One region of the Glutamicibacter sp. FBE19 genome, then DNA from elsewhere that is predicted to be linked to it. Evidence: riboswitches for the same ligand, from Rfam matches in the RefSeq annotation. Region 1 holds a riboswitch; each other region holds the start of a gene.
What was found. Region 1 has a riboswitch for S-adenosylmethionine ahead of H6F58_RS09310 (O-acetylhomoserine aminocarboxypropyltransferase/cysteine synthase family protein). Riboswitches for the same ligand answer to the same signal wherever they lie in the genome.
Positions count from the first base shown of each region.

Region 2: it holds a riboswitch for S-adenosylmethionine, as region 1 does, so the genes downstream of both, H6F58_RS00495 (substrate-binding domain-containing protein) here and H6F58_RS09310 (O-acetylhomoserine aminocarboxypropyltransferase/cysteine synthase family protein) in region 1, are expected to answer to the same signal.
Region 3: it holds a riboswitch for S-adenosylmethionine, as region 1 does, so the genes downstream of both, H6F58_RS02825 (OsmC family protein) here and H6F58_RS09310 (O-acetylhomoserine aminocarboxypropyltransferase/cysteine synthase family protein) in region 1, are expected to answer to the same signal.

Region 1 is NZ_JACKQN010000004.1:241,781-245,049, forward strand. Features, by position in the region: gene H6F58_RS09295 (methylated-DNA--[protein]-cysteine S-methyltransferase) at 1-367, opposite strand, end outside; gene H6F58_RS09300 (RNA polymerase sigma factor) at 364-861, opposite strand; gene H6F58_RS09305 (histidine phosphatase family protein) at 958-1,518, opposite strand; SAM riboswitch class I at 1,630-1,724, shown strand; gene H6F58_RS09310 (O-acetylhomoserine aminocarboxypropyltransferase/cysteine synthase family protein) at 1,843-3,216, shown strand; gene H6F58_RS09315 (CoA-binding protein) at 3,216-3,269, shown strand, end outside.
Region 2 is NZ_JACKQN010000001.1:109,614-112,882, forward strand. Features, by position in the region: gene H6F58_RS00490 (GntP family permease) at 1-1,094, shown strand, start outside; SAM riboswitch class I at 1,413-1,503, shown strand; gene H6F58_RS00495 (substrate-binding domain-containing protein) at 1,572-2,612, shown strand; gene H6F58_RS00500 (sugar ABC transporter ATP-binding protein) at 2,596-3,269, shown strand, end outside.
Region 3 is NZ_JACKQN010000001.1:623,324-626,592, forward strand. Features, by position in the region: gene H6F58_RS02815 (SDR family oxidoreductase) at 1-276, shown strand, start outside; gene H6F58_RS02820 (L-idonate 5-dehydrogenase) at 266-1,321, shown strand; gene H6F58_RS02825 (OsmC family protein) at 1,398-1,949, opposite strand; SAM riboswitch class IV at 1,979-2,099, opposite strand; gene H6F58_RS18375 (DEAD/DEAH box helicase) at 2,265-3,269, shown strand, end outside.

The sequences.
Region 1 (3,269 bases):
GGCGGCGGAAGTCGGTGGAAAGCTTCAGGTCCAGAGGCACATCGAAGTTGTGCCGGGTTCCGGCAAAGTACTCATCGAGTTGCCGGGCCACAGCATCCAAACGCGCGGGGTCCTTGAGAATGCGCGGGCTGAGCTTCTGGGCGAGCACCTCGAGAATCCTCTCATGGCCCTCGGTTTCAAAAGCTACCCGCACCAGGCCGGCTGGGGTGCTGGCCAGCAGCAAAGACCCTATCGGGCTATCAACGACTCGGTAGGAAATATCGACAAGATCCCCGGCCTGCGCCTTGGCCCGCAGCTCGATTCCCAGCTGCTCCAGAACTTGGGCCTCTTCTCCGGTTGCCGAAGAGTTGATCGGTGCATCAGTCATGACTTCTCCTGCCACAGTGTGTCATCGCCGAGCAATCGGCGAAGGTTCTTGAGCCCGTCGCTGCCCGCTCGCCGCGCGGCGGCTTCAGTGCCAGAAACCATTTGGGCAATCTGCGCATAGGTCAGTCCGCCCAGATACCTGTAGCCGACCACCAGCCGCTGCTTCTCGGGGAGCCTGCCTACTTCCTGCCAGAGCTGGAGATTCTCCAGCTGCAGTGCCGGTTGCGGCTCGCCATCAATCTGGTCCCACTGATGATGGTCGACGAGGATCTCCGGCTTGTTCTTGCGCAGCTCATCGATGGCCTTGTTCCGTGCAATGCGGACCAGCCAGGCCAGGACGTTGGCGTCCTCGGCAAGCTGCGGATAGGCCTTGAGCGCTGAAAGGAAAGTTTCGGACCAGGCATCCTGGGCGCGATGCTCATCGAGCAGGGCGCGGCAAACGCGAAGCACGTTCAGCCCGTAATCCTGGACTATCCGCTCAAACGGCACTTGCATGGCTCTCCTGAAGGTCGGCACCTTTACGGGCTTTCACCATGTAAACGCATCGCGGAGCAAAAATGTGAGGTGGCGATAGGAAAAACTTCTGGGCCCCTAGCAGCTGACCAGATCCAGCCCTTCAGCCAGTTCGCGCAGGCGCTGGATGTCAATCTCGATGACCTCGCCATTGTCCACGCCGCGCGGCAGCTTGGTTCCGGCCAGCGCATCACGAATGGCGCGCATGGTGGCTCCATGGCTGACCACGGCCACCTTCCTGCCCGCATGCTCGATCGACAGATCAACCAAGGCAGGAATTGCCCTGCGCAGGATCTCGTCGATTGGCTCCAATTGATCCTGGAGCGCGGCCGATTCCTCATCGCTCACCTGGGCCATGATCCGGCCTTCGAGCGGTCCGAAACCGCGTTCAATCAATTCCGGGACGCTCCGGCCGGTCTCCGCCTCCAGCTCCCGGGCGATCAACGCGGCGGTTTCCTGCGCGCGGCCCAGCGGGGATGCCAGCACCAGGGAGAACCCCTGGCCTTGAAGTTCGCGCCCTACACCGCGGGCTTGTTCGCGTCCGGTGTCGTTGAGCGGAATGTCGGTGCGCCCCTGAAGGCGGCCGGCCAGATTCCAATCGGTCAGCCCGTGTCTGATCAATACCAGCGCAGTATCCATGACTCAAGCGTACCGGCGAGCACAGTGATCGAAGAATCTCCGGCACTACGTCCAATACGCAACGTTAAGACTCATAGTTAGGTCATGAACGGTCATGTTGCGAAGATTGTTACACCATCCCGAGCGGCTGAGAGATCTGGTTCGTTGACGCCGCAGCAACCTGCCACATCCGGTGGTTACGGTGCTACCGCCAGAAACGATGCAGCCGCCTGTCTTGTTCAACCACAGCAAGAAGCGACATTGATTCCGGGATTCCTGCCTCGATCGCACCACCGCCGGGCGGTGAAGCGCGAAAACCCCGTCGACAAGGAGTCGTAAGCCATCATGGCAGATCACAAGTTTGGATTCCGCACCCGCGCATTGCACGCCGGTGGCACCCCCGATGCGGAGCACGGCGCCCGCGCAGTACCCATCTACCAGAGCACCTCATTTGTCTTCAAGGACGCCGACGACGCGGCCAACCTCTTCGCGCTGCAGAAGTACGGAAATATCTACTCGCGCATCGGCAACCCGACCGTCGCGGCTTTCGAGGAGCGCATGGCCTCGCTGGAGGGCGGCATCGGCGCTGTAGCCACCGGCTCCGGCATGGCCGCCGAGTTCGTGACCTTCGCCGCCCTGGCCCAGGCCGGCGACCACATCGTGGCCTCCTCGAAGCTCTACGGAGGAACCATCACCCAGCTTGATGTTTCGCTGCGCCGCTTTGGCATCAACACCACCTTCGTCGATTCCAATGACCCAGCCGACTTCGAAGCGGCCATTGAAGAGAACACCAAGGCGGTGTACACCGAGGTGGTGGCCAACCCCTCGGGCGACATTGCCGACCTGAAGGGCCTGGCCGAGGTGGCGCACCGCCACCTGATCCCGCTGGTGGTCGACTCCACGCTCACTCCCCCTTATATCCTGCGCCCTATCGAGCACGGGGCCGATATTGTCATCCACTCGGCAACCAAGTTCATTGGCGGCCACGGCACGACCCTCGGCGGCGTGGTCATCGAGTCCGGCAAATTCGACTGGGGCAACGGCAAGTTCCCCGCGATGACCGAACCGGTGGCCAGCTACGGCAACGTTTCCTGGTGGGCCAACTTCGGCGAATACGGCTTCCTCACCAAGCTGCGCAGCGAGCAGCTGCGCGACTTCGGCCCGGCCCTGCCGGCCCAGTCGGCATTCCAGCTCTTGCAGGGCCTGGAAACCCTGCCCCAGCGCATGGACAACCACTTGGCCAATGCCAAGCAGGTCGCCGCCTGGCTCGAAGCTGATCCACGGGTCACCTACGTGAACTACGCCGGACTGGAATCCCACCCGCAGCATGCCCACGCCACGGAACTGCTGCCCATGGGTGTCGGTTCGGTCTTCAGCTTTGGCGTGAAGGGCGGACGCCAAGCCGGCTCCAAGTTCATCGAGGCCCTGCAGCTGGCCAGCCACTTGGCCAATATCGGCGATGCCCGCACCCTGGTGCTGCACCCGGCCTCCACCACCCACCAGCAGCTCAGCGCAGACCAGCTGATTGCCGCCGGCGTCCCCGAAGACCTGATCCGCCTGTCGGTGGGCCTGGAAGATGTCGAAGACATCCTCTGGGATCTGGACCAGGCTTTGGCCGCCTCCCAGGAAGCAATCTCCGGTTCCGCCGATGAATTTGCGGAACCGCCCTATGATGGTGCCGCGTGCGCCATTCCTGCAGCCCCGAAGGGAGCCAACTAATGAGCACCACCGAACGCACCTGGGAAGGCCCGGGAGCCGCGCAACGGCTGAAC
Region 2 (3,269 bases), on a different contig from region 1:
TCAAGGTCCTGGGAACCAGGTTCCCCAATCTGACCCTGACAATCATTGGCTACATTGTCTCGATTCCGGTCTTCTGCGATTCGGGCTACGTGGTGCTGAACTCGCTGCGCAAAGCCATCACCCTTCGCACCGGCGTATCGGGGCTGGCTACTTCGGTGGCGCTGATGACCGGCCTGTACGCCACGCACACCATGGTTCCGCCAACCCCCGGCCCGCTGGCGGCGGCCGAGAGCATCGGCATTGCCGATAACCTCGGGCTGATCATTGCCGTTGGCCTTCCGGTGGCAGCCATCTCCGCGTTGGCCGGCCTGTTTTATGCCAGCCGCTTCAACAAGTCCCAATGGACCGCCTTGCCGTCGGAAGACGAGAATGATCTGGCAGACCTGGACTACGAGCAGCTGCGCGCAAGCTTCGGCAAGCTGCCGCATCCGGCCTTGGCCTTCCTGCCGATCCTGGTGCCGCTGGTTTTGATCTGTGCCTCATCTATCGCCAAGCTGCCATCCCAGCCGCTGGGCGGGGGAACGCTGGTTGAAGTCCTCTCGTTCCTCGGCACGCCGGTGATCGCCCTGATTTTCGGCCTGCTCTCGGCCACTTTGCTGTTGCGCGGCGAGAACAAGCTGGGCGATTTTAATGAGCAGATGCACGAATCGGTGCGCACCGCTGCCCCGATCTTGCTGATTACCGGGGCTGGCGCCGCATTGGGCGCGGTGCTGGCCGCCTCGGAGCTGACCACGATTCTCTCCGACTCGCTGAGCGGACTCGGCCTGGGCCTGGCGGTGCCGTTCCTGATTGCCGCCGCCCTGAAGTCGGCGCAGGGATCGTCCACGGTATCGATGGTGACCACCTCCGCGCTGGTCGCGCCGATGCTCGGTTCGCTGGGGCTGGATTCCGAATTGGGAATGGTGCTCAGCGTCCTGGCGGTGGGTGCCGGTGCGATGGTTGTCTCGCACGCGAATGACTCGTACTTCTGGGTGGTCTCGCAGCTCAGCCGGATTCCGGTGATCACTGCATACAAGACCCTCAGCGTGGCTACGGCAATCCAGGGCACCGCGGCCTTTGCAACGGTCTGGATCCTGGGGGCGGTCCTGCTCTAGCGCACTGCTGAATACACCCCGGGCACCGCGCCATCATCGAACCCTTCCTTGATGGCGCGGTGCACTGTTTTTAAGGGAGCTCAGAAACGGCCAGCCTGCTACGCCAAAGCCATGATGGGCTGGTGCGGGTCAGGGGTGCTCACGCCAAGAACAATGTGAATTAGACGCCGTAATATGCGGAAATATGACGCTGATTTAGCGCCTGCCCGCCGCCTCCCAGCCTTGCCAGCCCGGGATTTGTGAAGAGATCTGACGCAGTGTTCCCTCCAGTGACGCGTTGATGGCAAGCTCCCGGGATCAATGCTTGACTCGGATAACACCCCATCCAGAGCGGCTGAGAGACCTGGCTCCACGACGCCGCAGCAAGCCTGCCTCCTGCAGATAGTGCTAACGCCAGGTTCGATGGAGCTCCCGGGGCAAGAAGCGTGAACTTCTGTTCGGGATCCCTCGGTTCGATATGTCCAAGAGAGGGACGGCATGACTCGCACTCGCCCGAACACCCTGAAATTTGTGGCTGCCGCACTCGCAGCAACCACGCTGCTCTCCGGTTGCTCGCTGAAGGAACCACGCCCCGAAGCCGCGCCGGCCGTGGCGCCAAGCAGCAACCCGCAAACCGAACAGAAGCTCGACGATGTTCCTTCGATCGAGGGCAAAAAAGTGGGCATCGCGGCCAAGGACATCCTGCACGACTACTCGCGCGTGGTGTATCAGCAAATCCAAGAACGCATCAAGGAGCTCGGCGGAGAGGTCATTGCCACCCAGGCCGAAGCCAAGGACGAGAAGCACGTTTCGGACGTGGAAAATCTCATTACCCAGTCGCCCGATGCCATCGTGGTGATCCTGGGCGATGCCCAGACGCTCACCCCGGCCCTGGCCAAGGTGGATGCTGCAGGAATTCCGCTGTTCACCATCGACTTCCAGAGCGAGTACTCGAAGAACAACGTCACCAGTGATAACTGGAACGTCGGCACCACCCTGGCTCGCACCATGGCCGAGGACCTGCACGGCAAGGGCAAGATCCTGGTCTTCAACGGCTTCCCGGGCGTGACGCCCTGCCGGATCCGCTACAACAGCCTGAACCTGGTGCTCGAAGACTACCCGAATATCGAGAAGATCACCCCGGAACTGCAGGACAAGTACGAAGGCACCATCGAAGATGCCAAGAACCAGATCCAGGATCAGCTGCGCAGGCTGCCCGAAGGCGAAGTGGATGCGATCTGGTCCTGCTGGGATATGCCGCTGATCGGCGCCGCGCAGGCTATCGATCCCACCGATAATGACATCAAGCTCTATGGAGTCGACGCGGAACCCGGGGCACTGGACTTGATCGCGAATCCGCAGAGCTCCTACCAGTTCACCGTCGCCCAGCCCACCAAGCAGATTGCTGCCACCTCGGCCACGAATATTGCGCTGTTCCTCAACGGGCAAGCCGACCAGGTACCAAGCACCAGCTACGCCGAGCCGATTTTTGTGGACAAGGACAACGTGAATCAGGTGCGCAATGACAACGGAATCTAGCCTGCTGCTGAGCATGGCCGGGATCGGCAAATCCTTTGGCGCCGTCACCGTGCTGGACGATGTCCACCTGCAGCTGCGGGCCGGGGAAGTGCTCGGCCTGGTAGGTGAAAACGGTGCCGGAAAATCAACCCTGATCAAGATCCTCACCGGGTTGTACACCCTGGATTCGGGGCAGATCGAGCTTGCTGGACAGGCGGTGCAGATACGGCGCCCGGCCGATGCCGAAGCGCTGGGCATTGAGGTGATCCACCAGGACCGCCACCTGGCCGGGCGCCTGACCGTCGCCGAACAGCTGTATCTTGGCACATCCAGAAACCGCGGTTTATGGCGCCACGAGCGCACCGTGCAAGAGGCGGCCCGGGCGGATATCCTGCGGACCACCGGCCAGGAGCTGGACACCGCGGCCTTTGTCGACGAGCTGAGCGTTGCCCAGCAGCAGCTGATCCAGATTGCCCGCGCCGTGCTGGCCGAACCCAAGGTGCTGATTCTTGATGAGCCGACCGCGCCCTTGGCCAATGACGAGGTCGAGCAGCTCTTCGGCACCATCGGGCACCTGCGTGATCGCGGGGTGGGGATTATTTTCATCTCCCACTATCTCCAGGAACTGCAGCAGGTCACCGACCGGATCACGGTGCTGCGCAACGGCAGGAATGCCGG
Region 3 (3,269 bases), on a different contig from region 1:
GGCCTGCGCAACCTCACCCGCGCGATGACCGCCGAATGGGCTGGCGCGGGCCTGCAGATCAACGGCATTGCACCGGGATACATCCACACCGAAATGACCCAGAACCTGGTGGACGACGAGAAGTTCAATTCCTGGATCCTGGGCCGTACCCCGGCTGCCCGCTGGGGCTCAGTCGAGGACTTGGCCGGTCCAGCGGTATGGCTGGCATCGGACGGATCCAACTACGTCAACGGGCAAACCATTTTCATCGACGGAGGCATGAGCGTTGTCGTCTAGCACCCTTTCCAACAAGACCCTGGGCGTCGTCGCCCATGCCGCTGGCGACCTGCGGATCGAGCAGATCGACCTGCCCGCACCCGCTGCGGATGAAGCACGAATCGCCATCGCCTATGGCGGCATTTGCGGTTCGGACCTGCACTATTGGAGCCACGGAGCGGCCGGGGAGTCCATCCTCAAGGCCCCGATGGTTCTCGGGCATGAGATCGTCGGCACCGTTATCCAGGCGGCCGCTGATGGCAGCGGCCCGGGCGCGGGAAGCAAAGTCGCGGTGCACCCGGCAACACCGGGAGACACCGGGGAACCCTATCCTTCTGACCGCCCGAACCTTTCACCCGGATGCACTTATTTGGGCTCGGCTGCCCGCTACCCGCACACCGAGGGCGCCTTTGCCCGCGAGGTGAATCTGCCTGCACGCATGCTGCGCGAACTGCCCGCCGGCCTCTCGCTGCGTGACGCTGCGCTGGCCGAGCCAGCCGCCGTGGCTTGGCATGCGGTCTCGCGTGCCGGCACCGTCTCCGGCAAAAAAGCTCTGGTCATTGGCGCTGGCCCGATCGGAGCGCTGGCCGTAGCGGTGCTCAAGCGCGCCGGTGCCAGCGAAATCATCGCGGTGGACATGCACGAAACGCCGTTGGGCATTGCCAAAGAACTCGGTGCCACCGCAACCCTGCGCGCCGATGACCAGGAAGCAATCGCCAAGGTCAACGCCGATGTGGTGATCGAGGCCAGCGGCAATTACCGCGGCCTGGCCTCTGCCATTCGCGGCGCGGTGCGTGGCGGACGCGTCGTCATGGTCGGCCTGCTGCCCTCCGGCGAGCAACCTGCCCTGATTTCGCTGGCCATCACCCGCGAGCTGGAACTTGTCGGCTCTTTCCGCTTCAACGACGAAATCGACCAGGTGATCGATGCGCTGGCCGACGGTTCCCTGCACATCGGCGCGGCCGTCACCCACGAGTTCCCGGTATCCGATGGCCTTGAAGCTTTTGAAACAGCCAAGGATTCCTCGAAGTCTGGCAAGGTCTTGCTGAACTTCCTGGAGCGGTAATCCCTCCCAGTACAACGACGCGGTGGTGGCTTCTGATAACAAGGGCCGCCACCGCGTCTTTGCTATTAAGCAGGTGCTAGTTGGCCTCGGCAAGATGCAGCGAGGTGGCCACTGGCACCGGGTTGGCGAACAGATCGAGGACTGGGCAGTGGGAATCAACTGCTTGGCGCAATTCCTCGTAGCGCTCGACGGATTCTGGACCAGCTATCTGGACTTTCAATTCCACTGAAGAGAAACCGGGACGCACCGACGCGTCGATGCCGAATAGTCCGCGAACATCGAGCTGCCCATCAGCGGTAATCTGCACATCATCAACCTGGATGCCCAGGCTCTCGGCGTAGAGCCGATAGACCACGACCTGGCATGAGACCAAGGCTGCCAATGCGTATTCAACGGGGCTGGCGGCGATGTCGTTACCGCCGAGCGCTGCTGGTTCATCGACGGTGAAGGTGTGCTTGCCGGCGCGAATATTGCTGGCGACCGAAGCAAAGCCCTCGCCCTGGACAGTGAAAGTCAACTGGGCACTGTGCGGAGCGGAGGAAATCCGTTCGCCCCAACCGGCACCGGCTTCTTGCAGGCGTTGCGAGCGGTCTTCGGCCACGGATAGCTTGGCTGTTGCGTGAGGCATGGGGATTCATCCCCTTTCTGGCGCAGGGGCGCCATCGTTTACGATCCTGGATTTCAAGATGCGTCGAATCGTCACCTGGGGCACCCCGCACAATGGCCTAAAGGGTTGCCGTCCACTCAGCCAGGGCTGTGATGAGTGGAACTCGTGATTCAGTGGTTCCTTTGTATCGTGTGGCAAGCGGATCGGTAAAGTATCCACTTAACGTTTCGTCATGGCTGTCCTGTCCCTTAGCGTCGATAGGATGGTGGGTAGCAATCCGCTCCAACGCACTACCCATGGATGGCGATGATGGAATTCCAGCTGACTCTTTCCTCAGTGAACTCATTAGTGTCCGAGGAAGAACTTCGCATCGGGCAATTCTTCTTCGAATCCGGAAAAGTCCAGGATGTTGAACGCCATCGTGAACGGGGGAACGCCCGAGTCACTGCGCTGGTTCGCAACAGCGAGGTCATGGTCGGGTTTCGGATCGGCAACGAGGGCATAGAATTCCACTCTTTCTGCACCGAACATCCATCTGAGTACTCCTGCCCGGAAGTCGCAGCACTGCTGCTGGAGATAGTCAGCGACGCCGAAGACCCGCTCTACGTCTCGGATCAGGCAGCCGACCCTTATGGCTGGCAACGCAATGCGGTTCCCCAATGGGAACGAAACCTGAATCGGTTGTTGCCCGTCGTTGAAGTAGAAACCGACATTGTCGAAGAGCCGCTGGGCCTGATTTTGAAGGTCGTCACAGAGCCACGGTACGGAGGAGAAGATGTCCTCACTCTCCAAGCGAGGCCGGCAAAGCAAGGAACCAAGAGCCCGTGGGTGCAGACCGGCATTAGCTGGAAATCGGTCGCCTTTGACGAGCACTTTTCCAGGGCGCAACGCCGCGCAGTCGTGGAATTGAACCGCCTGCGGGAACATGCCGAAAAGGTGAAGTACGGTCATTTCTGGGAAACCACAGACTGGATTTCCTTGATGGAACTTCCTGGCAAGGATCTCTTGGCCGCTTTCAAGGATCTCAAGGATGCAGGCGTTGCCATTATTAATGGCGGTTCTGCGTCCAAGCCGCCGGTGAACTTCAGTGAAAAACTGGCCCATGCATACGTGGATTTCCGTCAAGGGGAAAACGGCCTGACCGTCGAAGGCGTGCTTCATGGTCCTGAACCTGAACACACGCACCTGTTGCCCGTAGGAAATCCCCCTGCTTTTGTGGCTTTTTCCTCCCAGCCGTTGGCCAAATCCAAGACCTGGGGCCTGGCAGAATTTGCTGATCCGGTATCAGCAGAGCTCGCCACGTTTATTGCCTCCGGTGTCCAGTTCATTCCGTCTTCTGAA